DNA from 2 places in the Methylobacterium sp. XJLW genome. Region 2 is predicted to be linked to the other one. Evidence: riboswitches for the same ligand, from Rfam matches in the RefSeq annotation. Region 2 holds a riboswitch; the other holds the start of a gene.

Region 1 (14,226 bases), 180 kb from region 2:
CGCGAACGCCTTGGTGTTGCCGGTGAGTTCGAAGTAGCGCGTCACCGTGCGCACGACCGGCTGCGAGACCGAGACGCCGGGCGGCGGTGGCGGGACGTACTGGTTCGAATCGCGGCAACCGGCGGCGCATCCGGCGATGGCCGCGAGGGCGAGAAGACGGACGGATCCGGGAAGCTGCAGCACGATCGGCACGGCCGGCCCTCAACCTGAGATCGTTACGGATGGTCTTTGGCCTCGGTCCTGCCGCGGCTACTGACCATCCTCGGCCTTGGCTTCCCGGGCGAGGGTCAGGCATTCGAGCAGATCGACATAGCTGGGCAGGCCGTCGAGTTGCGCTTCCGCCGCGCAGCGTGTCCGGTCACCGGCCGGGTAGCTGGACCACTTTTTTTCGACCTCGGCCCGCGCCGACCCCTCATCCTCGAGGCAGAGCTTCTGCCGGCCGGCATCGAGGGTCATCTGCTGCGTCGCCGCCCGGCAGCTGCCGTGAACGTCGAAGACCGGCATCGTGTCCGAGACCGGCGTCGCCAACGCCAGCTCCATCAGCAGGGCAGGAACGGCAAACATCATGATCGACACACCCGCGCAGCGCGCCAACCGGACAACCCGGTCGATCCTGACTTTGGCGGCCCAACACAGATGCCCCGCCCTGCGACAATACAGGTTCGATGCGCAAACGGGCCCGATTCGGTCGCCTGTGCTCTATCGATAGCACATTTCGCAGCTGAGCCATGGCCTCAAAAATTGTTATCAACCAAGGCTGACTACCGAATCCCGCGATCCCCCGGCAGATCGGGCACGCGATGTATTTACGTCTTATTTAAACGTCCCACCCGATACGGGACAGCAACAGACCCAACGATACACCTGCATCACGGTATTTCGGCGCCCCCAGGATCGACGGCCCGCGAAGATTCACCTGTGAAAGACGGGCGCCGCCAAGGAGAGGGGATCGGCCGGTCTTGGACCCGGCGGAGTGGGACGATGGACCGAGCCGCGAACAGCCGAACATGCAGGGTTCGTCGCGGTCGCGCGATCCCCCCTCCCGTCGGCCGGCGGGACAGGGCCGGTGTCGCGATCCCCTGCCTGTCGGCTTGGCCGCCGTCTCACCGCTCCGCGCGGTGGAGATGCCACAGCGCGCCGACCAGCCCGAGATTGGCGAGGCTCAGGGCGAGCAAGAGCCACAACAGGGCCTCCGGGCTGGCCTGGGTCAGCACGAACGCGCCGGCCGGCGGGGCGAGCGCCTGCGCGACCAGCCCCGGCCGCGCCAGGCGGCCGACCACCAGCGGGTAGCGCACCGGACCGAACAGGGCCAAGGGCACCGTGCCCCGCGCGATCGAATAGATCCCGTTGCCGCCGCCGTAGAGCACCAGCCAGATCCCGACGCCCGGCAGCCCCAGGGCCAGCAGCACCAAACCCAGCGCCACCAGGCCCAGGGCGGCGGTGAGAGTCCACAGCGGGTGATGCCGCCCTTCGAACGACATCTCCACGATGCGGGCGCCGACCTGCGCCGGGCCGATCAGCGCCGCGTAGGACACGGCGGACGGCAGCGCCACGCCCCGCGCCTGCAGCAGCGTCAGCAGATGCACCGACACCAGCGCCATGATCGCGCCGCCGAGGACCAGCACCCCGGCGAACAGCAGGAACGCCCGCCGCTCGGAGGCGGACAGAGGGCCGGTGCGCGCCGCGCGGTGCTCCGCCGCCGCCGCCGGCGGGTTCGGGATCAGCAGGAGCACCAGCGGCAGCGTGACCCCGAGGTGCAGGCCGGCATAGGCGAGGCAGGCGCCCCGCCAGCCGACCTGCGCGACCAGGAACGCCGAGAGCGGCCAGCACACGGTGCTGGCGAACCCACCCCACAGGGTCAGGGTGGTGATCGCCGGCCGTGCCGCCGCCCCGTAGAGGCGCCCGAGGGTGGCGAAGGCCGGATCGTACAGGCCGCAGCCCATGCCGAGCCCCAGCAGAAGCCAGCCGGCCAGGTAGACCGGCAGGACCGGCGCGGCGGCCAGCGTGATCAGGCCGGCCGCCAGCAGCAGCGCCGCCAGCGCCAGAACCGGACGGCCGCCATGGCGGTGGATCGCCGCCCCGACATGCGGCGCGGCGAACGCGGCAACGAGGAGCCCGAGGGACAGACCGCCGACCACCCAGGCCAGCGGCCAGCCGGTGCTCTCCGCCACCGGGCCGGCGAGCACGGCGGGCAGGTAGAACGAGGACCCCCAGGCGAGGATCTCGATCACGCCGAGGGCGGAGATCACCGGCCAGCGCCGCCCCCCGGACACGCGCGGCCTACCGGGTGCCGAGCAGCGGCAGCCAAGCCGCCAGCGCCAGCAGCGTGGCCAGCAGCACGGGCGGGGTGATGACCAGGCCGACCTTCATGTACTGGCCCCAGGTGATCCTCTGGCCCTTGCTGTCCAGGACATGCAGCCAGAGCAGGGTGGCGAGGCTGCCGATCGGCGTGAACTTCGGCCCGAGGTCGCAGCCGATCACGTTGGCGTAGACCATCAGCTCGCGGGTCAGCGGCGACAGGTCCGGCGCCCGCTCGATCGCGAGCGCCCCGATCAGCACGCTCGGCATGTTGTTCATCAGCGACGACAGGATCGCGGCGGCAAAGCCGGTGCCGATGGTGGCGGCCCACGGGCCGTGGCCGGCGAGCCAGACCAGGCCCTTCGCCAGCGCGTCGGTCAGGCCGGCGTTCCGGAGGCCGTAGACCACGAGGTACATGCCGAGGCTGAACAGCACGATCTGCCAGGGCGCGCCGGTCAGCACCTTGCGGATCGGGATGATCCCGCCCCGGTTGGCGAGCAGCAGGAGCACCGCCGCGCCGGCGCAGGTGACGGCCGACACCGGCACCCCGAACGGCGCGGTGACGAAGTAGGCGGCGAGCAGCACGCCGAGCAGCGGGAACGCCGCCCGGAACACCAGCGGATCGCGGATCGCGTCGGCCGGGCGTTCGAGGGCATCGACCGGGTAGGCTTCCGGCACGTCGCGCCGGAAATAGGCCCACAGCACCAGCAGCGTCGCCGCCAGGGACACCAGGTTCACCGGCACCATCACGGCGGCGTACCGGCCGAAGGTCACGGCGAAGAAGTTGGCGGAGACGATGTTGACCAGGTTGGAGATCACCAGCGGCAGGGAGGTGCTGTCCGCCACGAACCCGCAGGCGACGATGAACGCCAGGGCCGCCGCCGGCTTGAAATCGAGCCGGAGCAGGATCGCCAGCACGATCGGCGTCAGCAGCAGCGCCGCGCCGTCGTTGGCGAACACCGCCGCGATGGCCGCGCCGAGGAGCACGACCAGCGGGAACAGCCGCCGGCCCCGGCCGCCGCCCCAGCGGGCGATGTGCAGGGCCGCCCAATGGAAGAACCCGGCCTCATCGAGCAGCAGGGAGAGGATGATGAGCGCCACGAAGGTGAACGTGGCGTCCCAGACGACATGCCAGACCACCGGAATGTCGCCCGGGTGGATCACGCCCGCGGCGAGAGCGACCCCCGCGCCGGCCAGTGCGCTCCATCCGATCCCGAGGCCCCTGGGCTGCCAGATGACGAACACGAGGGTGGCAAGGAAAATGGCGAGCGCGAGCATCCGGGCGTTTTCGTCTTATGGATCGGTGTGAGGCTCAGGCCGTGGCGACGCGGCGGCCGTGCTCGTCCACGACCCGCTCACCGTCTTCCTTGACGAACTCGCCCTGCTGCACCGGCAGAAGATCGAGCACGGCTTCCGACGGTCGGCACAGGCGCACGCCCTTGGGCGTGACCACCAGCGGGCGGTTGAGGAGGATCGGGTGCGCCGCGATGGCGTCCAGGAGCTGCGCATCCGTCAGCGCGGGATCGCCGAGGTTCAGCTCCGCGAACGGCGTGCCGCTCTCCCGCAGCACCGCACGCACCGACAGACCGGCGCGGGCCAGGAGCTGCACCAGCAGCGCCCGCGCGGGCGGGGTTTTGAGGTACTCGATCACGTGCGGCTCGATGCCGGCGTTGCGGATCATCGCGAGGGTGTTGCGGGACGTGCCGCATTCGGGGTTGTGGTAGATCACGACGTCGAACGGCTCAGGCATGGGCGGTCTCTCCAAGGGCGGGGCAGCAGGGTGCCAGGGCGGCCATCGCCGGGGTGCAGACCTCCGGGCGGCCCTGGCAGCAATCTTTCATCAGGAAGGCGATCAGGCCGGACAGCGCCGGGTAGGCGGCGCTGTAGATGATCGAGCGGCCCGCGCGCCGCGAGGCGACCAGGCCCGCGTGGCTCAGTTCCTTGAGATGATGGGACACGGTGGCGGCGGAGACGCCCACCGCCTCGGCCAGCACGCCGGAGGCCAGCCCGTCCGGGCCGGCGGTCACGAGCACCCGCACCAGGCGCAGACGGTGCTCCTGGGCGAGGGCCGCGAAGGCGGCGAGGGCTTGCGGCTCGTCCATATTCGTTACAATCTTCAAATCACTCTTTGAACGTACAAGAAAGCTGAACCTTGGACAAGCCGCGCCAGCCTTTCACCGATGGCCTGCCGAACCTGAGCGCCGCGCATTTCGTGGTGCCGACCCGCGCGCGCCTGGAGGCGGTCAAGCCGCTCACCCACGCCCCCCGGTTCCTGATCCTCTACGGCTCCCTGCGGGAGCGCTCGTTCAGCCGCTTCCTCGCCTACGAGGCCGCCCGGCTCCTGGAAGCCATGGGCGGCGAGGTGCGGATCTACGACGCGCACGGCCTGCCCCTGCCCGACGACACGACCGCCGATCATCCGAAGGTGCAGGAGCTGCGCGACCTCTCGATCTGGTCCGAGGGCCAAGTGTGGGTGTCGCCGGAGCGGCACGGCACGCTGACCGGCGTGATGAAAAGCCAGATCGACTGGCTGCCGCTCTCCGAAGGCAGCGTGCGGCCGACCCAGGGGCGCACCCTGGCCGTGATGCAGGTGTCCGGCGGCTCGCAGAGCTTCAACGCCGTGAACAGCCTGCGGATTCTCGGCCGCTGGATGCGGATGATCACGATCCCGAACCAGTCGTCGGTCCCGATGGCCTACAAGGAGTTCGACGAGGCCGGCCGGATGAAGCCGGGGCCGCTCTACGAGCGCGTCGTGGACGTGTGCGAGGAGCTGATGAAGTTCACGCTGCTGACCCGGGAGCGGGCCGACGACCTCGTCGACCGCTACAGCGAGCGGAAGGAGCGCGCGCCGGAGCGGCTGAGCGCCGTGGCCGCCGACATCGGCTTTGTGAAGCGCTGAGACACACCGCCGCCGATGCGACCGTCCACGCGGGCGCCGTCGTGATCGCGGCGGCGACCGGCCGCCCGTGGGGCAGGTCTGTGCGGGACCAGGGTCCCAGCGCCCCGAGGGCCGACCGGATCCGCTGTCTCCGCGTCCACCCTCGGGGGAGCGACGGGTTCGCCCCTCCCCGCACGCCGCAGGCCTGCACGAAGGGCCTTGACGCGGTTCGGAGGGGTCCCGTATCTCTTGAGGACGGCAATGGTGTCTGCCGGGCCATCAAGGCCGAACCGCCGTCAGGCTGATGACTCCTACTTCTTGCGATCCCGCAAAGTCTTGCGGCGTCGCATCAAGGGGATGTCATGCGCGCAACCTTCCGAAATCTGTTCACACGCTTCAACGTAGCGGCTTTTGTCCGCACGCGGCACGATCATGCCGTCTCGGTCGCGCGCTGGATCCTGGTTCTGCTGCCCATGGCCGCCGCCGTGGGCTCCCTGTGCGCGGCCTTCCTCTGGAGCCTCGATGCGGCCACCCGGGCGCGCTTCGCCTATCCCGGGCTGCTGTTTCTCCTGCCGCTCGGCGGCTTGGCTATCGGGCTGCTCTACCATCGCTTCGGCCAGTCCGTGGAGGGCGGCAACAACCTCATCGTCGAGCAGATCCATGTGCCCGGGGGTGGCGTGCCCCTGCGCATGGCGCCGCTGATCTTCCTCGGCACGGTGGTCACGCATCTGTTCGGCGGATCGGCGGGCCGCGAAGGCACGGCCGTCCAACTGGGCGGCAGCCTCGCAAGCGCCTTCGGCAAGGCGGTCCGCCTGGATGCGCCGAGCTTCCGGATCATGCTGATGGCCGGGATCGCCGCGGGGTTCGGCGCCGTCTTCGGTACGCCACTGGCCGGCGCGGTTTTCGCGCTCGAGGTCCTCGCTGTCGGACGCGTCGAATATGCGGCCCTCGTGCCCTGCCTCGTCGCGGCCGTGGTCGGCGACTGGACCTGTCAGCTGTGGGGCATCGAACACGGGGTCTTCCGTATCGACGACCACGCCGGAGCCGTCGGCACGCACATGGTCGAGCCGCTGCTCCTGGCCAAGGTCGCGGTGGCAGGCGTGGCCTTCGGACTGGCCGGCTTGGTGTTCGCCGAGGCGAACCACATGCTCGGCGGATGGTGCAAGCGGGTCATCGCCTTCGCGCCCCTCCGCCCCGTGGCGGGCGGCCTCGCGGTGATCGCCCTGGTCTACCTCTGTGGCACGCGGGATTATCTGGGACTGGGCGTCTGGTCGGCGGATCCGCACGGGCTGACCATCGCCCGCTTCTTCGGTCCGGAGGTGCATCCCTGGAGCTGGGCGCTCAAGATGCTGTTCACGGTCGTCACCCTGAGCGCCGGGTTCAAGGGCGGCGAGGTCACGCCGCTGTTCTTCATCGGCGCGGCCCTCGGCAACGCGCTGGCCGGGGTGCTGGGGGCGCCGGTGGATCTCCTGGCCGGCCTCGGGTTCGTCGCCGTGTTTGCCGGAGCGGCCAACACGCCGCTGGCCTGCACGCTGATGGGTATCGAGCTGTTCGGCGCCACGCACGGCGTCTACATCGCGACCGCCTGCTTCCTGGCCTACCTGTGCTCCGGGCACAGCGGCATCTACCTGTCCCAGCGCATCGCCGTCCCGAAGGTTTCCGTGGGCACTCTGCCGCCGGACGCCACCCTGCGCCATGCGCGCACGCACCGCGCGGCCCGGCTGACCGCGCCGGCCCCCGTGTCGGCCCCCGACAGATAGGTGCGCCCCAGGGCTTCGACGCGTCCGGTCGTCCCGGCCGGGATCGGGACGGTGCGGGCATCTCAATGACGTGCGCCGACAGGGCTCGACCACGCCAAGCCCGTTCCCTGGGGGGCTCCAGGCCCCTCTGCGGGGAACGGGTCGTGCAGGCGAAGGCCGACGGCCTGCTCAAGGCCGTCGGCCGAGGACGCCCCGGTCTCAATGGGCGCCACACGCCCCCCCCGCAATCCGCGCCCTGCCCCCGCACCGCCGTCGGGCCGGCCCGCGCCGCGAGGGCGGACCGGGAGGATCCGGCCAGAGACTCGTCAGGCGGCGCGGACGGTTGCGAGGAAGCGGGCGACCTCGGCACCGAGATGCTCGGACTGGCGCGAGAGTTCGGAGGCGGAGGCGAGCACCTGGCTGGCCGCGGCGCCGGTCTCCTCGGAGGCCTGCGCGACGCCCGCGATGGTGCCGGTCACCGCGGTGGTGCCGGTCGAGGCCTGCGCCACGTTGCGCACGATCTCCTGCGTCGCCGCCCCCTGCTGCTCCACCGCCGCGGCGATCGAGGTCGCCACGCCGTCGATCTCCCGGATCCGCCCGGTGATCCCGCCGATCGCCGTCACCGCCTGCCCGGTCACCTCCTGCACCGCGCCGATCTGCCGGGCGATCTCCTCGGTCGCCTTGGCGGTCTGCTCGGCCAGCGCCTTCACCTCGGCAGCCACCACCGCAAAGCCCCGCCCCGCGGCGCCGGCCCGCGCCGCCTCGATCGTGGCGTTGAGCGCCAGCAGGTTGGTCTGCCCGGCGATCCCGGAGATCATCCCGACCATGTCGCCGATCCGGGCGGCGGTCTGGCTGAGCGCCTGGACCAGGGCGGCGGTCTGGTCGGCCTCGCCCACCGCCGATTGCGCGAGCCGGGCCGAGCCGGTGACCTGCCGGCCGATCTCCTGCACCGACGAGCCCAGCTCCTCCGCGGCGGCCGCCACGGTCTGGACGTTGGCGGCGGCCTCTTCCGCGGCCGCCGCCACGGCGGTGGATTGCGAGGCCGTCTCCTGGGCGGTGGCGGTCATCTGCCGGGCGGTGGCCTGCAGCTCCGTGGCCGAGGACGAGACCATGCCGACGACGCCGCCGACCGCCCGCTCGAACCCGTCGGCGAGTTCGATCATGGTGCGCCGGCGCGCCTGGGCCGCGGCCGCGTCGGCCAGCCGCTTGACCTCGGCCTCCTCGGCGGCCTTGCGGGCGACCAGGGCCTTGATCCCCTCCACTGCCCGGCCGACCGCGCCGATCTCGTCGCCCCGGCCAGCCTCCCGGATCTCCGCCTCGATCTCCCCTTGCGCCATGCGTCGCAGGACGACGACCAATCTGCCGAGCGGGCGCGTGATGCCGACGATCGTCACGAGGGCGGCCGCAGCGAGCCCGACCAGCAAGCCGAGCGCGCTGAACGACACCAGGGAGATGCGGGTGGCGTTGGTCTGCTCGGTCAGTTCGGCCGAGCCCTTCTCCATCGCGCCATCGATGTCGTTCCCGAGCTTCGAACTGCCCTGCACCAGGGCGACGAAGGTCGGGTCGATCGTACGATGGACCAGCGCGAGGGCCTCGGCGTTCCGGCCCGCCAGGCAGAGCTGGCGAACCTCGGAAACCTGCTGGACGAACTGATGGATACGGGCCGCCTGCTCGTCGATGCGCGCGCCAAAATCCGGCGCGAGTCGGCGCAGGTCGGCCAGAGCCTTTGTCAGGGTGGGGATGGCGTCGTCGAATCCAGTGTTGGCCACCTTCATCTGAGCTTCGTCTGTCTCAGCGAGGATGCGATACACCCAGTAATTCATCTCGAAGACGCTGCGATTCAGGCGACGCGCCGTTGCAACCGCCTTCGCATCGCGATCGATGAAAGAACTGTAGGCCTTATCGATCTGGCCGATCCGCGCCTGCGCAAACCAAATACAGCCACCGATCACTCCACCGATAAGCACGATGACCGCTGACAGCTTTGTCAATATTTTAGCGTTGGAGAGCAAGGACATGGTTCCACCTGTGTGCATCAGGCAAAACGTCAACGAACACGATTAAATTTCGGTTCAAATTTCCGTGATGCGGAGAGAGCCAGCGCGATCCCGGCGCCTCGGGGCCGGGCCGATGCGCGGCCGCTCTCGGCGATGCGGTCAAGGAACCGCCCCTCCCGGGCGCCGCTCCCCGGATCCGCGCGGTTGCGGCTCCGCATGCGGCCCGGTGCCGGCTGCGCCCGCCACAGGGGGCAGGACCTGACGGAGCACATGGCGGAGCTTGTCGGGGTTGCGGGTGATGTAGAGGGCGGCGATCCGACCGTTCTCGATGGCGAGCGCGGTCGTCTGAAGGAGATCGCCGCGTTCCCGGCTGATGTATCCCGGCAATCCGTCGATCCAGACCGGCGCGACCATCGCGGCCCGCTCGGGCCCCCATTTGCGCCGGACGCCCGCGAAGAGACGGAGCAGGCGCTCCGACCCGACGATGGGGTTGGGAAAGGCCAGGACCTTGCCGCCGCCGTCCGAGCAGAGCACCACGTCCTCCGCGAGCAGCGTGCGCAGGGTCGCGATGTCCCCGCTGGCGGAGGCCGCGAAGAACGCGTGGGCGATCCGTTCGCCCTCCTCCCGCGCCACGGGAAAGCGCGGCCGTGCGGACTGCACGTTCCGGCGGGCGCGCACCGCGAGCTGACGCACGGCGGCCGCCTCCCGATCAAGCGTGTCCGCCACCTCGCCGAGCGGGATGCCGAACACGTCGTGGAGCAGGAAGGCTGCGCGCTCGAGGGGCGAGAGGCGTTCCAGCGCCATCATCAGCGTCAGCGTGAGATCGTCCTCGTCCACGCCGTCCTCCCCCGTCTCGACCAGGGGCTCCGGCAGCCAGGCGCCGACATAGGTCTCCCGGCGGGCGCGGGCCGACTTCATCTGGTCGAGGCAGAGCCGGGTCACGATGCGGGCCAGAAACGGATACGGGGCCGCGACCGCGCCCCGATCCGCCGCGATCCAGCGCAGCCACGTGTCCTGCACCATGTCCTCGGCCTCGCTGCGGGAGCCGAGCATGCGGTAGGCGATGCGCAGGAGGCGCGGACGATGGGCCTCGAAGGTGGCGGTCGCCGCGTCGGTCTGCGTGTCGGTCGGCGGCATGGGATCTGTCTGCGGAGCGATGGCGAGACCCGGGGATCCTCGCACGCGGCCGGAGGGGGTGTCACCGCCGGTCCGGCACGGTCAGGTCGCGGTCGTCCGTGTCGACGACGAACACCGCGAGAAGGCGGGACGGCTCCGTGGCGCTGGCATTGGCGCTCACGGCATGGTGGTCGCCCGGCTGCTCCACGAAGCTCTCGCCGACCCGGAAGATCTGCTCAGGCCCGTCGTTGATGCGGCTGCGGATCGCGCCCTCGATCACGGTCGCGGTGATGAAGGCGGAGCGCGCATGCCTGTGGGCGGGGGAGGACCCGCCCGGCCCGTACGCGACGAGGACGCCGCGCAGACTCTTGCCGGGGATGCCCGGCAGGGGGTGGTCGAAGATCGTCGTGACGCGGGCCTCGCCGGCCCGCAGCTCCGCCGCCCCGACCGGGAGCGCGAAGCCGGCCAGGCAAGCGGAGAGGATGAGTGCTTTGACCATGGGGGTTCGTCCAGCGTGGTGAAGGAGGCCGTCAGACGGTCGCGAGCCAGGTCGCGAAGCGCGTGGATCCGAGGCGCGCCGCGGCAGCGTCCTCGGGAACGAGCGAGCCCTTCTCCAGGGCGGCGCCGAAATACCGTGCGCCGCGGTCGGCCGACACCGCCCGGCGGTCGCCGGCGGCGGCGGCGCATCGGGCGACGAAGTCGCGGAAGGGCAGCCTGTCCGGTCCGGCGATCTCGATCGTCCGGCTGCGGGGCTCGTGGACGGCGACCTCCGCCAGCGCGGCCGCGACGTCGGCGGCGGCGATGGGCTGGAAATCGGCGTCGGGGACGACGATGCGATCGCCCACGACCGACGCCGCGGTGATCGTGGCGACGAACTCGAAGAACTGGGTTGCACGAACGATCGTGTAGGGCAGGCCGGACGCCACGATCAGCCGCTCCTGCGCGACCTTCGCCCGGAAGTATCCGTTCCCGTCCAGGCGATCCGTGCCGACGATCGAGAGGGCGACATGGTGCGTCACGCCGGCCCGACGCGCGGCGGCCAGGAGGTTGCGGCTCGACCGCTCGAAGAAATCGAGCACCGCCGCATCCTCGAAGGACGGTGCATTCGCGACATCGACCACGACCTCGGCGCCGACGAGAACCTCGGCGAGCCCCTCACCCGTCAGGGCGTCGACGCCCGTCCGCGGGGAGGCGGCGACGGCTTCGTGTCCCCTGCGGCCGAGTTCGGCGGTCAACTGCCTGCCGATCAACCCGCTCCCGCCGATCACAACCACCTTCATGACGCGCGTCTCCTGCGTGAACCGGGCGGCGCGGCGGGGTGCCGCTGAGGCGCTCGTTCGACGTCAAGACGAGGGGACGACGCGGGATGTGACATGCCGTCGGAGAAAAAGGCGATGCCGCCGTGTGGGACGCCGTCCATGGCCACCACCGGACGCCAGCCCCCCCTCCGGGCTGAGCGTCACGGGGTCGATCCGGGCCTCCCCCATCAAGCCGACCCGGAGGGCGTTCCAGCGGACAGTCCTGGCCAGACCCGGCCAGTCCCGTGACGGTCTCGCCGACCGTGTCGGCGCCGGCACCGATGCGTCCGCGGGCGACCGGACGGCCTCAGCCGCCCTTCGCCGTCGCGGCGACGTCCGCGCCTCCGACCAAACCGCCGATCCGCACAGGGTCCCGATTGAAGACGTCCGCGCCGGCGTCGCGTGCGGCTCAACCGATATCGCCTTCCGCGCGACCCCGACGGGACAGCGCGCCATCCCGGAATGGCCAGGGTCCGTGGCGGAAGCCTGGACCCACTGGACTGGACCGCTCGCCGGAACGCTTGGAGGAGGCCGCCGTTGCACCCGTCGCGAGAGGGTGGGCGTCGGGCTTGCGAGACCGCAGCCGATGCCAGCCCGAGACAGGATGTGAAGGACAGCGCGATGATCGACACGGACAGGATCACGGGGGCCGCGCGCGCGTTCGGCGGCACGGTTCAGGGCTCGGTTGGCGACCTCGCCGGTTCGAACCGCCATGCGGTCGAGGGCCGGCTCCGCGAAGCGCAGGGCACCGCCGAGAACCTCTACGGTCAGGCCAAGGACGCGGTCCGGCACGCGGCCGACGAGATCTCGGACCACGCCGCGGAGGCCTATGGCCGGAGCCGTGCCTACGCGTGGGAAGGTCACCAGACCTCCGTCGCCTGGCCCCACGCTTCCTTGCTCGTCGCCGGGCTCGCGGGCTTCGGTCTGGGCTTGCTCGTCAGCAAGCTCTGAGCCGCGACGCCCGCTCGCATCGACACCGTCGGCGGCGTGGCACTCGCGGATCTCCCAGGCGGGGCCGCTCGCGGGGCCCGCGCGGCCGATGATCGGCCCGCGTCCCGGCCGGGCCTCCACGGCGCCGGGCAAAACGGTCCCCGCGCGGTCGATCGCGCGGCGACGCAAATCCGTGCGGCCAACCCGACCGGCCGGTCCCGCGTGTCGGTCTTTGCCGGGTCGACCTCTCATGGTTGTATGGGGGCGTGCCGCGGCCCCTGTCGGCCGGCGGCGAGGCCCGCCCGTCGGCACGGCACGGGAACGGCAAGGGAGGCACCGCAATGGCCAGCGTGGTCGCCGAGGATCAGGACGCCCGGAACGCGCTCGGCGAGAGCGAAATTCCCAAGGCCACGATCTGCCTCTGGTACGACACGGAGGCCGAGGCGGCCGCCCGATTCTACGTCGCGACCTTTCCGGACAGCGCCATGGGCGCGATTTACCGGGCACCGGCCGATTACCCGTCGGGCAAGGCGGGGGACGTGCTGACGGTGGCGTTCACGGTGGCCGGCATCCCGTGCATCGGCCTGAACGGCGGTCCCGCCTTCCGGCACAGCGAGGCCTTCTCGTTCCAGATCGCCACGGACGACCAGGCGGAGACGGACCGGCTCTGGACCGCCATCGTCGACAATGGCGGGCAGGAGAGCGCCTGCGGCTGGTGCAAGGATTGCTGGGGCATCGCGTGGCAGATCACGCCACGCGTGCTCACCGCCGCGCTGGCGGCCGGCGGCGCGGAGGCCCAGCGCGCGTTCACGGCCATGATGACCATGGGGAAGATCGACGTCGCCGCGATCGAGGCGGCCCGGCGCGGATGACGTCGCGTCGGCCTGGACCCTGTTGCCGATGACCGAGCCGATATCCGCCGCGGCCCACGCGCGCACCATCCTGGCCGCGCACGAGCATCGCCGCCCCATCGCACCGCTGACCGGCTGGGATCCGACCTTCGACCTGCCGGCGGCCTACCGGGTCGCCGAGGCGATCCGGTGCCTGCGTGCCGGGCGCGGCGAGCGGAATGTCGGCTACAAGATCGGCTTCACCAACACGACCCTGTGGGAGCGGTACGGCGTCCGGGCGCCGATCTGGGGGCATGTCTACGACACGACCCTGCGCGACCGGGCCGCCCTGGGCGGACCGGTGCCCCTCGCGGCCTTCGTCGAGCCCCGGATCGAGCCGGAGATCGTGTTCGGTCTGGCACGCGCGCCGGAACCCGGCATGGATGCCGAGGCGCTGATCGCCTGCCTCGACTGGGCCGCGAGCGGCTTCGAGATCGTGCAGTCGCTCTATCCGGGCTGGCGCTTCGCGGCGCCCGACACCGTGGCGGCCTTCGGGCTGCACGGGTTGCTGGTGGTGGGCGAGCGGGTGCCGGTTCCGGCGGCCGCGCGGCGCGGCTGGATCGGCGACCTCGCGGGCTTCACCGTCGACCTGCTGCGGGACGGCGCCGTCGCCGACCGGGGCGGCGGCCGCAGCGTCCTCGGGACGGGACCGCTCGCCGCCCTCGCGCACTTGGTCGATGCGCTGGCTAACGATCCGGTCGCCCCGCCGCTCGCAGCCGGAACGGTCGTCACAACCGGCACGCTGACAGACGCGCTTCCGGTCGCCTCCGGCCAGCACTGGAGCACGCGGCTCGACGGGCTGCGGCTTCCCGGCATCGACCTTGCCCTGATCTGAAAGACCCGGCACGGGTTATCGTGCCAGGATCGTGTCGTTTCCCGGGCCGGCTCCGGGACTCTGGCATTGGTGATGGTTAGCCGACATGCCAAATGCTGAGCCATGCCTGGACGCCTGCGGCGACGCCACACGACCTTCCTCGTCTCCGTCACCGTGCAGGGCTCCAGCCCGGCATCCGGCGCCACGGTCTACGCGGTGATGAAGCCCAGCGCCGCGGAGGCGCTGGAGGCCGTCCGCCCTCTGGT
Region 2 (14,226 bases):
CAGGCGAACCTCGCCGCCGCCCTGGCGGCCGGCCTGATCGCCCTCGCGCTCACCGGCCCCGCTGTGGAGCGGGCGGACGGGCGGACCTTCCGCAACCTCGACGAGACCGTGATCGTCGTCGACCTGTCCCGCTCGGTCACGGAGGGCGGCAACCTCCAGGGCGTCCGGCAGGCCGCCGCCGCCGTCGCCGAGGCCGCCGGCACCCGGGCGGTCGCCCTCGTGGTCTACGCGGGCGACGCCTACCTCGCCGCCTCCACCACCACCGACCGCGACAGCCTCGGTACAACCCTGTTCGCCCTCGATGCCGACACGGTGCCGGACCGCGGCACCCATCCCGAGCGCGGGCTGGCGCTGGCCCGCCGCACCCTGGCGGAGGCCAACGTCGTGGCGGCCGACGTGGTGCTGATCAGCGACGGCGACGGCATCGGCGAGGCCGCCATCCGCGAGGCCCGCGCCATCGCCGAGCACGGCTGGCGGCTCCAGGCGCTGTTCGTCCCCGCCGACAAGCCGCTGCCGCCCGGCGCGCCGAAGCCCGACCGGGCCGCCCTCGACGCCCTCGTCCGGGCCGGCGGCGGCACCGTCGCCGACATCGCGACCCCCGGCCCGGTGCTCGACGCGGTCGGCGCCGGGCTCAGTCAGCACCTCGCGGCGGGCGGCTACGGCGTCCTGGCCTATGCGGATCTCGGGCGCTGGCTGCTGCTGCTGGCGGCCCTGCCGGTCCTGGTCCTGTTCCGCAGGAGCGCCTGATGCGGCTCACCCTCCCCGACACGGGCTTCGCCGTCCCGCTCCGCGCCGGCCTGCCGCCGCGCTGGCGCCGCCGCGCCCGGATCGCCGGCCTGGCGCTGGCGGGGATCGGCCTCCTGGCGCTGCTCGCCGTCTCGCAGCCCCGGACCGGCTTCGGGCGCCTGCTGATGGGCCTCGGCCTGCCGGGGCTGGCCGCGGACGTCTTCGTCGATCCGGCCTGGCGCGCCGCCGCGCTCTACGAGGCCGGCCGCTACGCGGACGCGATCGCGCTGTTCCGCACCGGCGGGCGGCGCGCGAGCTACAATCTCGGCAACGCGCTCGCGAAGGCGGGCGACCTCGAGGGCGCGCTGGCGGCCTACGACGAGGCCCTGCGCTTCAACCCCCGCGATGCCGACGCCCAGGCCAACCGCTCGCTGATCGCCCGGATGCGGGCCGAGGTGATCGATCGCGGGCCCGGCGGCGGTATCGCCAACGGCACCGCCCAGTACGGCGCCCGCTACAACAACACCGCCAACCAGGACCAGAACAACGACATCAACGCCGCCTCCAGCGGCGAGGGGCTCGCCGGCAACAAGGAATCGAACGCCAGCGCGTCGCTGCCCGGCAACAGCAAGGTGTCCCGCCGGGGCAAGGCCGAGCAGCAATCGATCGACACCGGCAAGGGCCAGGCCCGGGGCTCGGCCGGCGACGCGGCGGGCCGGGGCCGGACCGGGGGCGGTTCCGCCATGGTGGCCGAGGCGCCCGAGCGCGAGGTCCGCCGGGTGACCAAGAGCTTCGAGGCCCACGAGATCCGACCGGACCGGCTCTGGCTCCAGACCCTGCCGGACGATCCCGGCCGCTATCTCAAGCTGCGCCTGCGCGCCGAGCAGACCCGCCGGGTCGAGGCCGGCACCGCGATTCCCGCCGGGAGCAACCCGTGGTGAGTTTTTCTGGGATCTTCGAGAGGCGCGCCCGCGCGCTCCTCCTCCTCGCCCCCCTCCTCGCTCCCCTCCCCGCCCGCGCGGAGATCGAGCCGGGCGACCTCACCCTGACGGTGACCGCCGAACTGAACGGCAACAGCGCGCCTTTCTCCCGCGAGATGGTGCTCTTGAAGATCCACGGGGTCTACAAGCAGCCGATCCTGCTCGAGGAGGTGGTGCAGCCCTCCCTCGCCAACTTCTCCTGGACGCAGCTCGGCCGGGATCACTGGAGCAAGACCAAGCTTCCCGACGGCCAGAGCGCCATCGCGTTCGACCGCACCGTGGCGGTCTTCCCACACCATGCCGGGCAGTTCACCATCGAGCCGTTCACCCACAAGCTCACCGTCAACGATGTCGGCGAGCGGCGGGTGGTCGAGGTGCGCTCGAAGCCGATCCCCTTCCCGGTCGCACAATGGACCGAGCCCAGCGGCGGCCCCGACGCCAAGGAGCCCTGGTGGCTGCCGGCCAAGGACGTGGCGATCACCGATTCCTGGAGCCCGGATCCCGAGACCATCAAGGTCGGCGAGACCACCCGCCGGATCGTCACCCTGGAGGCGCAGGGCATGGTCGCGGAGGGCCTGCCGCCCCGGCCGGTCATGCGCACGCGCGGCATCATCACCTTCGCGGGCCCCGTCACCCGCGAGACCCTGCTGACCCCCTCGGGCCCCGTGGCGCGGGCCACCTACCAGTGGGACGTGAAGCCCGGCGTGCCGGAGATCATCCCCCTCGACGCCATCGCGATCCCGTGGTTCGACACCAACACCCGCACCATGCGCGAGACCGAGATCCCGGCCCGGCAGATCGGCGGCGGCCTGCCCGACCGGGAGACCGACCGGGCGCCCCCCGCGATCCCCTCGCCGCTCGTGGTCGCCGCCTCGGCGCTGGCCGCCTTCGGGCTGGGCTTGGCGCTGATCGGCTTCGGCCTGGGCCGGCCCTCCTTGCGCCTGTCCCGCCCGACCCGGCGCGCGCTGCAGGCGGCGGCCCGTTCCGGAGATCCCGCCGGGTTCCGCGCGGTCCTGGACACGGCGATGCGGGAAGCGCCGGACCTGGCTCGCATCTGGCGGGCGCGGCCCGGTCTTGTCGCATCCTTCGCGGCTCTCGACCGGTCGGTGTTCGGCGCCTCGGGCGCGCCGGTCCCGGACCTGAGGGCATTGGCCAACGCCCTGTCCCGGTCCGAACCGGTCGCCGCCGCGGCCCGGGAACCGGACCGGCTCGCCCCCCTCGACGGTCCGGCCCGCTGACTGATCGTCGGCTTGTGAACGCGCCTCCGGGAACGGCGCGCCGCATGGCGGCTTGGGCTGCCGGCGCTGATCGCCACCGGAGATTTCGTTCATGCCCGCGATCCTGAACAGACCCGCATGTGCGCTGGCCGCGATGCTCGTCCTCGGCCTGGTCGTCCCCACCGCGCTGCCGTCGGCGGCCTTCGCCCGGTCCTCCGGCACCGAGCGCACGCTGAAGATGGTCGACACCGACAAGGACGGCACGATCGATCTGGCCGAGGCCCAGGCCGCGGCCGGCAAGGTCTTCGACGCCGCCGAGACCGACAAGGACGGGACCGTCGACGCCAAGGAGCTGAAGGGCCGGGTCAGCAAGACGGACCTGAAGGCCGCCGACACCGACAACGACGGCACCCTCGACCGCAAGGAATACCTCGCCCTGGTCGAGCAGCGCTTCAAGGCGGCCGATCCCGACAAGGACGGCACGCTCGACGCCAAGGAACTCAAGACCCCAGCCGGACGCAGCCTGCTGCAGCTCCTGAAATAGGCGCGGATCCCGGAGACTCCGCCGTTGCACAGTCCATGAGCAAGTATTATTCCTGTGCAACGGCTCAAGTTCTGGGCAGGCATCAATATTTTGCACTATCTTGCGTCATCTGAATTGGCCTCGTAGGTTTCGGTCATCCGGGCGGCAAAGCATCGGATGAACCACCAGGGAGGAGCGCGATGGCACGCGCCAACGAGGTCAAGGACAGGTTCCGCGCGCGGCTGCAGGAGGCGGATGCCCGCAGCAACGACTTCCGCAAGAAACTCCTGGAGGAAGGCGCCCGGGCGCTGGAGCCGGTGGTCGGCGTCCTGAACCTCATGGCCGAGGTGCTCAACGAGGAGGACAACGTCCACGGCAGCATCACCGGCCTCGAGGCCAAGATCGATCAGGACAACTTCATCAGCCTCTGCGCGCGGCTGCGCGGGACCGACACCGAGCAGAAGATCAAGATCAAGTACGGTCCGGAACTCGGCGGCAGCAACTACATCTCGGTCTCGGGCCTGAACCAGCGCTACAACGAGCGCCTCGTGCCGGGGGCTGCGAGCTGCGCCATCGGCCGGACCGTCGGCAGCGACATCCAGCTCGACGAGCACCGGGGCGACGAGCTGGCCGAGGTGGTCCGCGAGGTGGTCGAGGATTTCTATGCCGCCCAGATCGAGCAGCGCAGCCACTTCGCCTACGCCCGCTGAGCCTTGCGGCTTCGCCGATCGATCCAGCGCGGTGGGTTCATGACAGGGCGCGGGTCCGCTCTCCCGCACGGGAGGGGACCCGCGCCGATCCGAACCGATCTGTGAACCCGCCGCGCCCCCCGACCCACCAGCGCGTGAGCCGGAAAACCGGATTCCCCTTCCCGGCATCCTGCGCTAAGCCTGTCCCGATGGGGATGGAGCGCCCCGACAACCGCCCGACTCGGAGGCCGGGCTGATGGCTCCTACCGCACGGGCGCGCCTCAGCCGTCCGCGGTGGGGCCGTGCGCCGAAGCCGCGACAGGACGTGGCTGCCCGACCGAACAGGAAGGGCCGGCATGATCAACACCCTCATCGTCGTTGTCGGAGCCGGGCTCGGGGGCGGGTGCCGCCACGGGATCAACGTGGCGGTCGCCCGGCTGCTGCCGGGCCTCGGCTTCCCCCTGGCCACGCTGATCATCAACGTGCTGGGCTCGTTCCTGATGGGCGTGCTCGCCGAGGGCTTCGCCCTGCGCGGCGCGGCGGGTCACCCGGCACGGCTGTTCCTGACCACGGGCGTGCTCGGCGGCTTCACCACCTTCTCGACCTTCTCCCTCGACGCGATCAGCCTGTACCACCGGGGCGAGACCGCCGCCGCCGCCCTCTACGTTGGGGCCTCGGTGGCGACCGGTCTGATCGGGCTGGTGGCGGGCCTCACCCTGGTGCGGGCGGTCCTGAGCGGCAGCTGAGGCCGTCCCGGCTTCAAAAGGGCTGCGACCTCTTGCGGATCCGGGGCGGAGCCCGGGTCGTTCAGGGGCTCCGCCCCCGGACCCCGCCAAAGGGCTGAGCCCTTCGGAAACCCCTCTCAATCCGCGATGAACTTCAGCCGGTGGTCGCGGTAGAGGTCGACGATCGCCGCCGCGGTCTCCTCGATGGAGCGGCGCGTCACGTCGATGGTCGGCCAGCGGTTCCGGGTGAACAGCCGGCGGGAGGCGGTGATCTCGTCCGCCACCGCCGAGCGGTCGACGTAGAGGGACGATTCGTCGGCGTTGAGGCTGGAGAGCCGGTTCTGGCGGATCTGCACGATCCGCTCCGGCGAGGCGAACAGCCCGACCACCAGGGGCTTGCGGGCGCGCTCGATCGCCGGCGGCAGCGGCATGCCCGGCACCAGCGGCAGGTTGGTGGTCTTGAGGCCGCGATTGGCGAGGTAGATCGAGGTCGGCGTCTTCGAGGTCCGGCTGACGCCGAGCAGGATGACGTCCGCGTCCTCGAGATCCTCCGGCAGGTTGCCGTCGTCGTGGGCCAGGGTGAAGTTCATCGCGTCGATGCGCTTGAAGTACTCGGCGTTCAGCATGTGCTGGGCGCCGGGCCGGGCTGTGGTCTCGGCGCCGAGATAGGCGCGCAGCAGGTCGTGGACCGGCCGCAGCACCGACAGGCAGGGCGAGCCGGTCTCCCGGGCGACCTCCTCCAGCCGCTCGCCGAGGTCGCCCCCCACCAGGGTGTAGAGGACGAGACCCGGCGCCGCCCGGATCTCCGAGATCACCCGGTCGAGCTGCGCGGCCGAGCGCACCAGCGGATAGACGTGCTCGATCGCCGACACGCCCTCGTACTGCGCGGCCGCCGCGCGCCCGACATTGATCAGCGTCTCGCCGGTGGAGTCGGAGACGAGGTGGAGGTGGAAGTAGCTGCGGCCCATTCCGATCGCCTCTGCGGTCGCCTTTCGCGGCGCCCACGTTGTCCACCGCCGGCCGCCAGGGGAGTCGATGAGTGTGGATAGGATGCCCCGCCGGGCCGGTCCAGGGCGATACCGGTGCGCGCTATCGACTCCGCCGTTCACAGGCAGACGATCGGGGCGCATGGATTCCGCCTCACTGGGAGAATCCGGGACGCGTCCGGGGTCCGCACACGACTCGGCGTTGCCAAGGCGCTGTCGGATCTGGTCGTTCTCGCAAGATGGAGCAAATCCTTTAAAGCCTCGTTAACGGCGCGGCGCCGGGGACCGCCTGTGGACGCTTTTGTGCCCCCGTGATTCGGCCCCCCAAGAGAAAAAACAGAGTCCTAGATTCTCTCTTTTCTTTTCGAAGGGGCCCGTGTGGGGATCGGCGCGCCTCGACTCGACAGGAGGCCCGCCGACGGGCATGCGGGATGACGGATACGGGATGGGAACGACGATGACGGGGACGGAGCGCAAGTCCGAGCGGAAGGTGCTGCGCGTCCTCGACGGGGAGGCGATCGGTCCGCCCCCCGCCTGGATGATGCGGCAGGCCGGCCGCTACCTGCCGGAATACCGGGCGACCCGCGCCGAGGCCGGCTCGTTCCTCGACCTCTGCTACAGCCCCGACTTCGCCGTCGAGGTGACGCTCCAGCCGATCCGGCGGTTCGGCTTCGATGCCGCGATCCTGTTCTCGGACATCCTGGTCGTGCCCCATGCGCTCGGTCAGGACGTGCGCTTCGTGGAGGGCGAGGGGCCGCGCCTCGATCCCCTCGACGGCCGGGAGGCCTTTTCGAAGCTGCGCGAGGCCGGCGACCCGGCGGTGATGACCCATCTCGCACCGGTCTTCGAGACGGTGACCCGGCTGCGCGCGGAACTGCCCGGCGAGACCACGCTGCTCGGCTTCTGCGGCGCCCCCTGGACGGTGGCGAGCTACATGATCGGCGGTCGCGGCACCCCGGACCTCGCCCCCGCGCGGGCGCTGGCCGAGGGCGACACGGCGCTGGTGGACGCGCTGATCGACCGCCTCGTCACGGTGCAGACCGATTACCTCGTGCGCCAGCTCGAGGCCGGCGCCGACGCCGTGCAGATCTTCGAGTCCCATGCCGGCACGCTGCCCCTCGCCGTGCCGACCTCCGACGGCACCGTCGAGCCCGTCGGCGACGTGGCGGAGAGCGCCCTGCCGGGCGCGCCCGCGGCGGACGCCCTCACCCGCTGGTCCCTGCAGCCGATCGCCCGGATGGTGGCGGGCGTCCGCGCCCGGGTGCCGGGCGCCAAGATCATCGTGTTCGCCCGCGGCTCGGGCCTCGACGGCCATGCCCGGGTGGTGCCGGAGACCGGCGCCGATGCCGTCGGCGTCGACTGGGGGGTGGACCTGAAGGCCCTGCGAGCGACGGTGCCGGCCACCACGGTGACGCAGGGCAACCTCCATCCCGAGACGCTGATCGAGGGCGGCGCGGCCCTCGACGCGGCGGTGGATGCCGTCCTGGAGGCGACCGCCGGCCGGCCGCACATCTTCAACCTCGGCCACGGCATCACGCCCCAGACGCCGGTGGCCCATGTCGAGCGGATGCTCGACCGGCTGCGCGGCCAGGGTTGAGGCTGCGCCCGTGCTGTACGACTGGATCAAGGCCGGCCACGTCATCAGCCTGATCGCCTGGATGGCGGGCATGCTCTACCTGCCGCGGCTGTTCGTCTACCATGCGAGCCTGCCGCCAGGCTCGGAGGCGCAGAGCGCGACCTTCAAGGTGATGGAGCGCCGCCTGCTCAAGGCGATCATGAACCCGGCCCTGATCGCCACCTGGCTGTTCGGGGTGGCGCTCGCCTGGATGAGCGGCTTCTATGCGAGCCCCTGGCTCCAGGCGAAGTTCGCGCTGGTCCTGGCGATGACCGGTATCCATGGCTGGCTCGCCCGGATGGTCAAGGATTTCGCCGCCGACCGGAACACCCGCGGTCATCGGTTCTACCGGGTGCTCAACGAGGTGCCGACGCTTCTCATGATCGGCATCGTCATCCTGGCGATCGTCAAGCCGGGCTTCTGATCCCGGTTCGATTCACCCGGCTGCCGCGCTGCGCGGAGCCTTTCCGCCGCCGGGCCGTTGCCTGGCCATGCCGAAGCCGCTCGTCCTCGCCCTGGCCCTCGCCGCCCTCGCGGCTCCGATCGCCGCCCCGGCTGCCCGGGCCGCGAGCTTCCCGTGCGACAGGGCCGAGGCTCCGGACGAGAAGGCGATCTGTGCCCATCTCCCGCTCAACGACCGGGACGTCGAGATGGCGACCCGGTTCGAGATCCTGAAGAGCGTGCTGCCCATGGGCGGCCAAGCCAAGCTGCGCGACGATCAGGAGGCGTGGCTGACGGAGCGGCGCGCCTGCAGCGGCGACGTCGCCTGCCTGACAGCCGCCTACGACGGGCGGCTCAAGGTGCTGCGCGGGGTGCTGTCCGAATTCGCCAAGCAGGGCCCGTAGCCGTCGCGGTGGTCCGCAAGGACACCACCACGACGGTCCGCCCTCCTCAGAGCCGCGCCAGCAGCCGCTCCGCCAGCGGGTTCTCGGCCGCGAAGGCATAGTCGACCCGCCGCACCGTCACGGCCCGCGCCCCCGCCTCGACCAGGGCGCCGGCGAGGTCGAACACCGCGCCCTCAGGGCAGCGCAGGACGATCTCGCCCTCCGGGCCCTTCGGGGCGCCGTAGGGCAGCTCGGCCTCGTGCAGGCCCGCCAGGGTGGCGAGGTCGATGGTGCCGCTCTCCGGCAGGGCGGCCCGCACCTCCCGGGTGGTCCGGGCGCGTTCCTCGGCGGCGATGCGGCCGAGCACGGTGCGGAGCGCCGCCCGCTGGCCCTCGCCCCAGGGCGCCTTCAGCGAGGCGACGAGGTTCGCCTCCGAGCGCAGGATGATGCCGTCGTCCAGCACCTTCAGGGCGTTGGCGGAGAGCGTCGCCCCCGTCGTGGTGATGTCGACCACGATCTCGGCCGAGCCCGCCGCCGGCGCCCCCTCGGTGGCGCCGAGGCTCTCGACGATCCGGTAATCGGCGACGCCCTTCTCGGCGAAGAACCGGCGGGTCAGGTTCACGTATTTGGTGGCGACCCGCAGGCGCCGCCCGTGGCGGGTGCGCATGCCGGCGGCGACCTCGTCGAGGTCGGACATGTCGCGCACGTCGATCCAGGCCTGGGGTACGGCGACCACCACGGTGGCGTTGCCGAAGCCCAGCGGCGTCAGCAGCTCCACTTGGCCGCGCACGTCCGGCAGGGTCTCGCGGATCAGGTCCTCGCCGGTGACGCCGAGATGGGCGGCGCCCGAGGCGAGCTGCGCGGCGATCTCGGAGGCCGAGAGGTAGCGCACCTCGACGTCGGGGACGCCGAGCAGCTTGCCCCGGTAGTCGCGGGCGCCGGCGCCCTGGGCGAGCTTCAGACCGGCCCGGCCGAAGAACGCGCTGGCGTTCTCCTGCAGGCGGCCCTTGGATGGCACGGCGAGGATCAGCGGCATGGCGGTCGCGTCCGAAGCACTCATCGGCCGGCTCCCGCCACGCGCGCGATCCAGAAGGTGCAGCCCACCGCGGGCAGGGGCGCCGGGCTGCCGAGATGGCCGAGCAGGCCGTCGTAACGGCCGCCGCCGACCAGGATCGGGCCCTGCCCTTCGGTCACCTCGAAGATGAAGCCGGTATAATAGTCGAGGTTGCGGGCGAAGCCGCCCTGGAAGCGGAACCGCTCGATCGGCAGCCCGCGGGCCGCGATGAAGCCGGTGCGCTCCTCGAACAGGTCGAGGGCGGCCGCGAGGGCGTCGTGGCGGATGCCCGCGTCGGCCACCAGCGCCCGCAGGTCGCGGGCGGCGGCATCCGGATGGCCGGCGATGGCCCGGTAGCGGTCGAGGAGGATGCGGTTCTCGGCGTTGAGCCCGGCCCCGCCATGGGCCTGCGCGGAGGCCTTGGCGAGGAAGCGCTCGGCGATCTCGCCGGCGCTGCGCCCGCCCACCGCCGAGATCCCGGCGATCGCCAGCACGTCCTCCACGAAGGCGCGCACGCCCCGCGGGTCCTGGCCCTGGATCGCCGCCAGCAGGCCCGCATGGGGATCCTCCGGGCGGGTCCCCTCGGCGCCGTTGGTGACCACGTCCAGCGAGCGCCCGGCGGCCAGCGCCCGGAGCGTCCGGCGCTTGGCGGCGGGCGGGACCGCGAGGCCGTCGAGGAGCGCCACGGTCAGCCCCATGTCGCCGAGCCGCACCGCCGGATCGGTCCGGCCGAACAGGGCGAGGCCCTCGAGGGCGAGACCCAGCACCTCGGCGTCGGCGGCCGGCGTGTCGGTGCGCCCGATCGACTCGATGCCGGCCTGGAAGAACTCGTCGGGCTCGTCGGCGGCGAGGCGGAAGACCGGACCGCAATAGCTGTAATCGGCCACCTGCCCGTCGGCCTCCGCCCGGTGGAGGCGACAGACGGGAATCGTGAATTCCGGCCGCAGGCACAGCTCGGCGCCGCCCGCATCCTGCGTGACGAAGATCCGCCGGCGGATGTCCTCGCCCGACAATTCGAGGAACGGCTCCAGCGGCTGCAGCACCGGCGGCGTCACGGGCCGATAGCCCGCCGCCGCCAGATGCGCGAGCAGCCGCGTGCGCGCCGCGTCCCCCGCCCCCGTCTCGCCTGCCTCCGGTCGTGTCATCGGATCCATCCTCGCGGGCGCTCTGTAGCAACCGTGGCCGGACTTGGCGACACGTCGCAGGGCGGTGCGGTGCGCAGGACTGCGCAGGTCCCCGTACCGCGGACCGATACGCGCTACGGCGCCACAGACTTCACCCGCTCGGAGCAGCCGCTCAGAGCGGCCGGCCGCCGCCGAGACGCGCCCCGCGGGGGCGCCGGACCGGCTTGCGGCGGGCGATCACGGTCAGGGCCGGCGCTCCGGCGATCCCGGCGCTCAGGACGGGGGCGCTGCCGGTCCCGGGGGTGGCCTGGGCGACGGCGCTCGGCAACCGGTCGAGGACCGGCCGGGCGGCCCAGACGGGGCCTGTCCCGGCGCAGATCAGGCCGGCCGACAGGATGAGGATCTTCGCGCGCATCCCGACATCTCCCCCGACCCCTCCACGGAACCGACCGAGGATAACGCCGCCGGAGCCGCCGCGTTCGACCTGCGCGCCTCAGGTCTCCGAAGCCGTGAAATGCCGGGCCAGCACGGCGCGGACCTGCGCCACCAGATCGGCCTCCGGACACGAGATCTGCGCGGGCCGCGCCGCCTTCCACTCGGCGTTGCTGGCGATGGATTCGGCCGCCTGGGCACCCGCGATCAGGTCCTTGATCTGGACCTCGCCGGCCAGACGCTCGTTCGAGCCCTGGATCACCGCCACGGGTGCGCGCCGGCGGTCGGCGTATTTCATCTGCGCCTTCATGCCGGCGGCGCCGAGGTAGAGCTCCGCCCGGATGCCGTCGGCGCGCAGGAGCGCCACCAGCCGCTGGTAATCGGCCATGTTCTCCCGGTCGAGGACCAGCACCACCACCGGCCCGGGCGCCTCGGCGCCGGCGAGCAGGGGGCTGCCCACGAGCTGCAGGGCCGAGAACAGCCGCGAGACGCCGATCGAGAAGCCGGTGGCCGGGACCGGCTCGGACCGGAACCGCCCGACGAGCCCGTCGTAGCGCCCGCCGCCCGCCACCGAGCCGAAGCGCACGGTCTGGCCGTCCTCGTTGGTGACCGGAAACGTCAGCTCGGCCTCGTAGACCGGGCCGGTATAGTATTCGAGGCCGCGCACCACGCTCGGATCGGCGCGGATCACGTCGTGGCCGTAGCCGGCGGCGGCGCAGAGGCGCATGATCGCGTGCAATTCGGCGATGCCCTCCCGGCCGGTCTCGGACTCGCCGACCGCGTCGTGCCAGCCGGCGAAGAACTTCTCCCAGAACGCCATCTTGTCGGCGCCGTCCCCGGCATCGGCCTGGAACGACACGTAGGCAAGGATCCGGCCGATCGCCGTCGCGTCGAGGCCCGCGCCCTTGGTGAAGTCGCCGCTCTCGTCCTTGCGGCCGGCGCCGAGGAGGTCGCGCACCCCGTCGACGCCGAGCCGGTCGAGCTTGTCGATCGCCCGCAGGACCGTCAGGCGCTGGCCGGCCTTGTCGGGACCGGCGAGCCCGATCGCCTCCATGACGCCGTCGAGCACCTTCCGGTTGTTGACCTTGACCACGTACTGGCCGCCGAGCCCGAGGCGGTTCAGCGTGTCGGCCATCAGCATGCAGGTCTCGGCATCGGCCGCGACGCTGCCGGCGCCCACGATGTCGGCGTCGAACTGCATGAACTGGCGGAAACGGCCCGGCCCCGGCTTCTCGTTGCGGAACACGTAGCCGGCCCGGTAGCTGCGATACGGCTTGGGCAGGGCGTCGTAGTTCTCGGCGACGAAGCGCGCGAGCGGCGCCGTCAGGTCGTAGCGGAGCGACAGCCACGCCTCGTCGTCGTCCTGGAACGAGAACACGCCCGCGTTCGGACGGTCGAGGTCGGGCAGGAACTTGCCGAGCGCCTCGGTGTACTCGACGAAGGGCGTCTCCAGGGCCTCGAAGCCGTAGAGTTCGAAGCTCTTGCGGATCGTCTCCAGCATCCGCCCCTGCGCGGCGATCTCACCGGCGCGCCGGTCGACGAAGCCGCGCGGCAGGCGGGGCTTCAAGGTCTCGGCCTTCTCGGCCTTGGGGGTGTCGGCCTTGGACATGTGCGCGCGTTCGCTTCTCGCGGACCCGGAGCCCGGGTCCGGCATCGGATCTTGAATCGTCTCCGCCGGGCGGAGAACCCTTGGCCGGGCTCTAAAGCATGCCGCGCGAAAGGGGAATTCGGTTGGCGGGGCTTCGATTGGCGGGGCTCAGTACGGCGCCGTCAGCTTGAGCCAGAGCAGGGCCGCGAGGCTCACCACGGCGATCGGCATCTGCAGCGGACGCAGGCGGGCATGCGCCAGCGGCACCTCGCCGGCGCGCGCCGCGATCGGGTCGAGGATCCCGATGGCGGCGTAGCCGAGGATCAGCATCGCCAGCGCCGGCACGGCCTTGCCCATCACCGCCGTGAACAGGCTGGCCAGCCCGAGACCGTACAGGATCAGCATCGTCACGAGCTGCGACACCTGCGGGCCGCCCTCGGTCCGGAAGCTGACGCCCCGGCGCACCCCGGCCAGGAACAGCAGGATCGAGGCCGCATAGAGCAGGGTGAACAGCGCCACCAGATAATCGAGGGGCTGGCCGTTCAGCCACCACGCCACCGCGGCCCCGACGGCGATCGGCACCATGGGGCCGAAGCCGAAGACGAGGTCGAGCCAGGGGATCCGGCGCGGCTCGCGCGTGGTGAGGGTGCGTCCGGTAGCGTCGTCGCGCATGGCGGTCAGGGGGGACTCTCGGTTGGACGGTCTGCTGCGCTGCAGCACCGGGACGGGGAACGGCCGCGCGCCGGCCCGGTTCCGATGACCCCGTCTGCGGGCTTGCCTCTCTAGCGCCGGCTCGGCGCCCCGGCGAGGCCCTTGCGGCCGGGCCTTTGCGGTCCCCGCGCCGGCATCCCGCGCCGGGCCCTTGAGTGCGGGCGAAAAAGGCGTTATCTCTACTGCGCCCTCATCACAAGGTCTGCGCCGCAGCGCGCCCGTGAGCCGCGAGGGTCCTGCCTCATCGGTTTCGCCAATCTGACCCCGGGCCCCTCGCCGCAGCGCGGCCCGCTCTTCGGCGCCCATCCCCCGGGTGCCTGGCACTGAACCGGCCCTCCCACCTCTTCCGTCGGTTGCAAGACACCCCATGACGCCAAACCCCGACGCCCTCGCCGACATCGAGACCGCGGAGCCGGCCGATGCGCCCACCATGCCCGCCGCCCTCGAGGGCGTCCGCGAGGTCAAGCTCCAGGACCTCAAGTCGAAGACGCCCACCGACCTGACGGCCTTCGCCGAGGAGGTCGAGGTCGAGAACGCCTCGACCATGCGCAAGCAGGAGCTGATGTTCGCCATCCTGAAGCAGCTCGCTGCCAAGGAGGTCGAGATCATCGGCTCGGGCACCGTCGAGGTGCTGCAGGACGGTTTCGGCTTCCTGCGCTCCTCCGACTCGAACTACCTGCCCGGCCCCGACGACATCTACATCTCGCCGACCCAGATCCGCCGCTTCGGCCTGCGCACCGGCGACACCGTCGAGGGCCCGATCCGCGGCCCCAAGGACGGCGAGCGCTACTTCGCGCTCCTCAAGGTCAACACGATCAACTTCGAGAACCCGGAGAAGATCAAGCACAAGGTCCACTTCGACAACCTGACGCCGCTCTTCCCGACCAAGCGGTTCAAGCTCGAGCTGGACAACCCGACCAAGAAGGATTTCTCCCCGCGGATCATCGACATCGTGGCGCCGATCGGAAAGGGCCAGCGCGCCCTGATCGTGGCGCCGCCGCGCACGGGTAAGACCGTGCTGATGCAGAACAT

Evidence for each region. A riboswitch is a leader RNA that binds a small molecule or an ion and turns the genes downstream of it on or off. The one in region 2 is predicted to bind fluoride.
Region 1: another riboswitch for fluoride. It lies ahead of A3862_RS10960 (voltage-gated chloride channel family protein); the one in region 2 lies ahead of crcB (fluoride efflux transporter CrcB).

What each region holds. Positions count from the first base shown of each region.
Region 1 is NZ_CP016429.1:2,370,650-2,384,875, reverse strand. Features, by position in the region: gene A3862_RS10995 (efflux RND transporter periplasmic adaptor subunit) at 1-192, opposite strand, end outside; gene A3862_RS10990 (hypothetical protein) at 250-567, opposite strand; gene A3862_RS10985 (MFS transporter) at 1,104-2,273, opposite strand; gene A3862_RS10980 (arsenic transporter) at 2,281-3,576, opposite strand; gene arsC (arsenate reductase (glutaredoxin)) at 3,611-4,048, opposite strand; gene A3862_RS10970 (ArsR/SmtB family transcription factor) at 4,041-4,400, opposite strand; gene arsH (arsenical resistance protein ArsH) at 4,451-5,197, shown strand; fluoride riboswitch at 5,425-5,497, shown strand; gene A3862_RS10960 (voltage-gated chloride channel family protein) at 5,539-6,936, shown strand; gene A3862_RS10955 (methyl-accepting chemotaxis protein) at 7,242-8,933, opposite strand; gene A3862_RS10950 (sigma-70 family RNA polymerase sigma factor) at 9,072-10,049, opposite strand; gene A3862_RS10945 (cupin domain-containing protein) at 10,111-10,527, opposite strand; gene A3862_RS10940 (SDR family oxidoreductase) at 10,559-11,308, opposite strand; gene A3862_RS10935 (CsbD family protein) at 11,948-12,277, shown strand; gene A3862_RS10930 (VOC family protein) at 12,655-13,128, shown strand; gene A3862_RS10925 (2-keto-4-pentenoate hydratase) at 13,157-13,981, shown strand; gene A3862_RS10920 (hypothetical protein) at 14,084-14,226, shown strand, end outside.
Region 2 is NZ_CP016429.1:2,191,098-2,205,323, forward strand. Features, by position in the region: gene A3862_RS10085 (VWA domain-containing protein) at 1-747, shown strand, start outside; gene A3862_RS10090 (tetratricopeptide repeat protein) at 747-1,667, shown strand; gene A3862_RS10095 (BatD family protein) at 1,661-2,944, shown strand; gene A3862_RS10100 (EF-hand domain-containing protein) at 3,036-3,467, shown strand; gene A3862_RS10105 (hypothetical protein) at 3,647-4,156, shown strand; fluoride riboswitch at 4,338-4,408, shown strand; gene crcB (fluoride efflux transporter CrcB) at 4,492-4,881, shown strand; gene A3862_RS10115 (pyruvate, water dikinase regulatory protein) at 4,998-5,828, opposite strand; gene A3862_RS10120 (uroporphyrinogen decarboxylase) at 6,292-7,443, shown strand; gene hemJ (protoporphyrinogen oxidase HemJ) at 7,454-7,885, shown strand; gene A3862_RS10130 (lysozyme inhibitor LprI family protein) at 7,953-8,306, shown strand; gene hisG (ATP phosphoribosyltransferase) at 8,353-9,345, opposite strand; gene A3862_RS10140 (ATP phosphoribosyltransferase regulatory subunit) at 9,342-10,484, opposite strand; gene A3862_RS10145 (hypothetical protein) at 10,636-10,878, opposite strand; gene hisS (histidine--tRNA ligase) at 10,957-12,504, opposite strand; gene A3862_RS10155 (DUF3429 domain-containing protein) at 12,652-13,155, opposite strand; gene rho (transcription termination factor Rho) at 13,562-14,226, shown strand, end outside.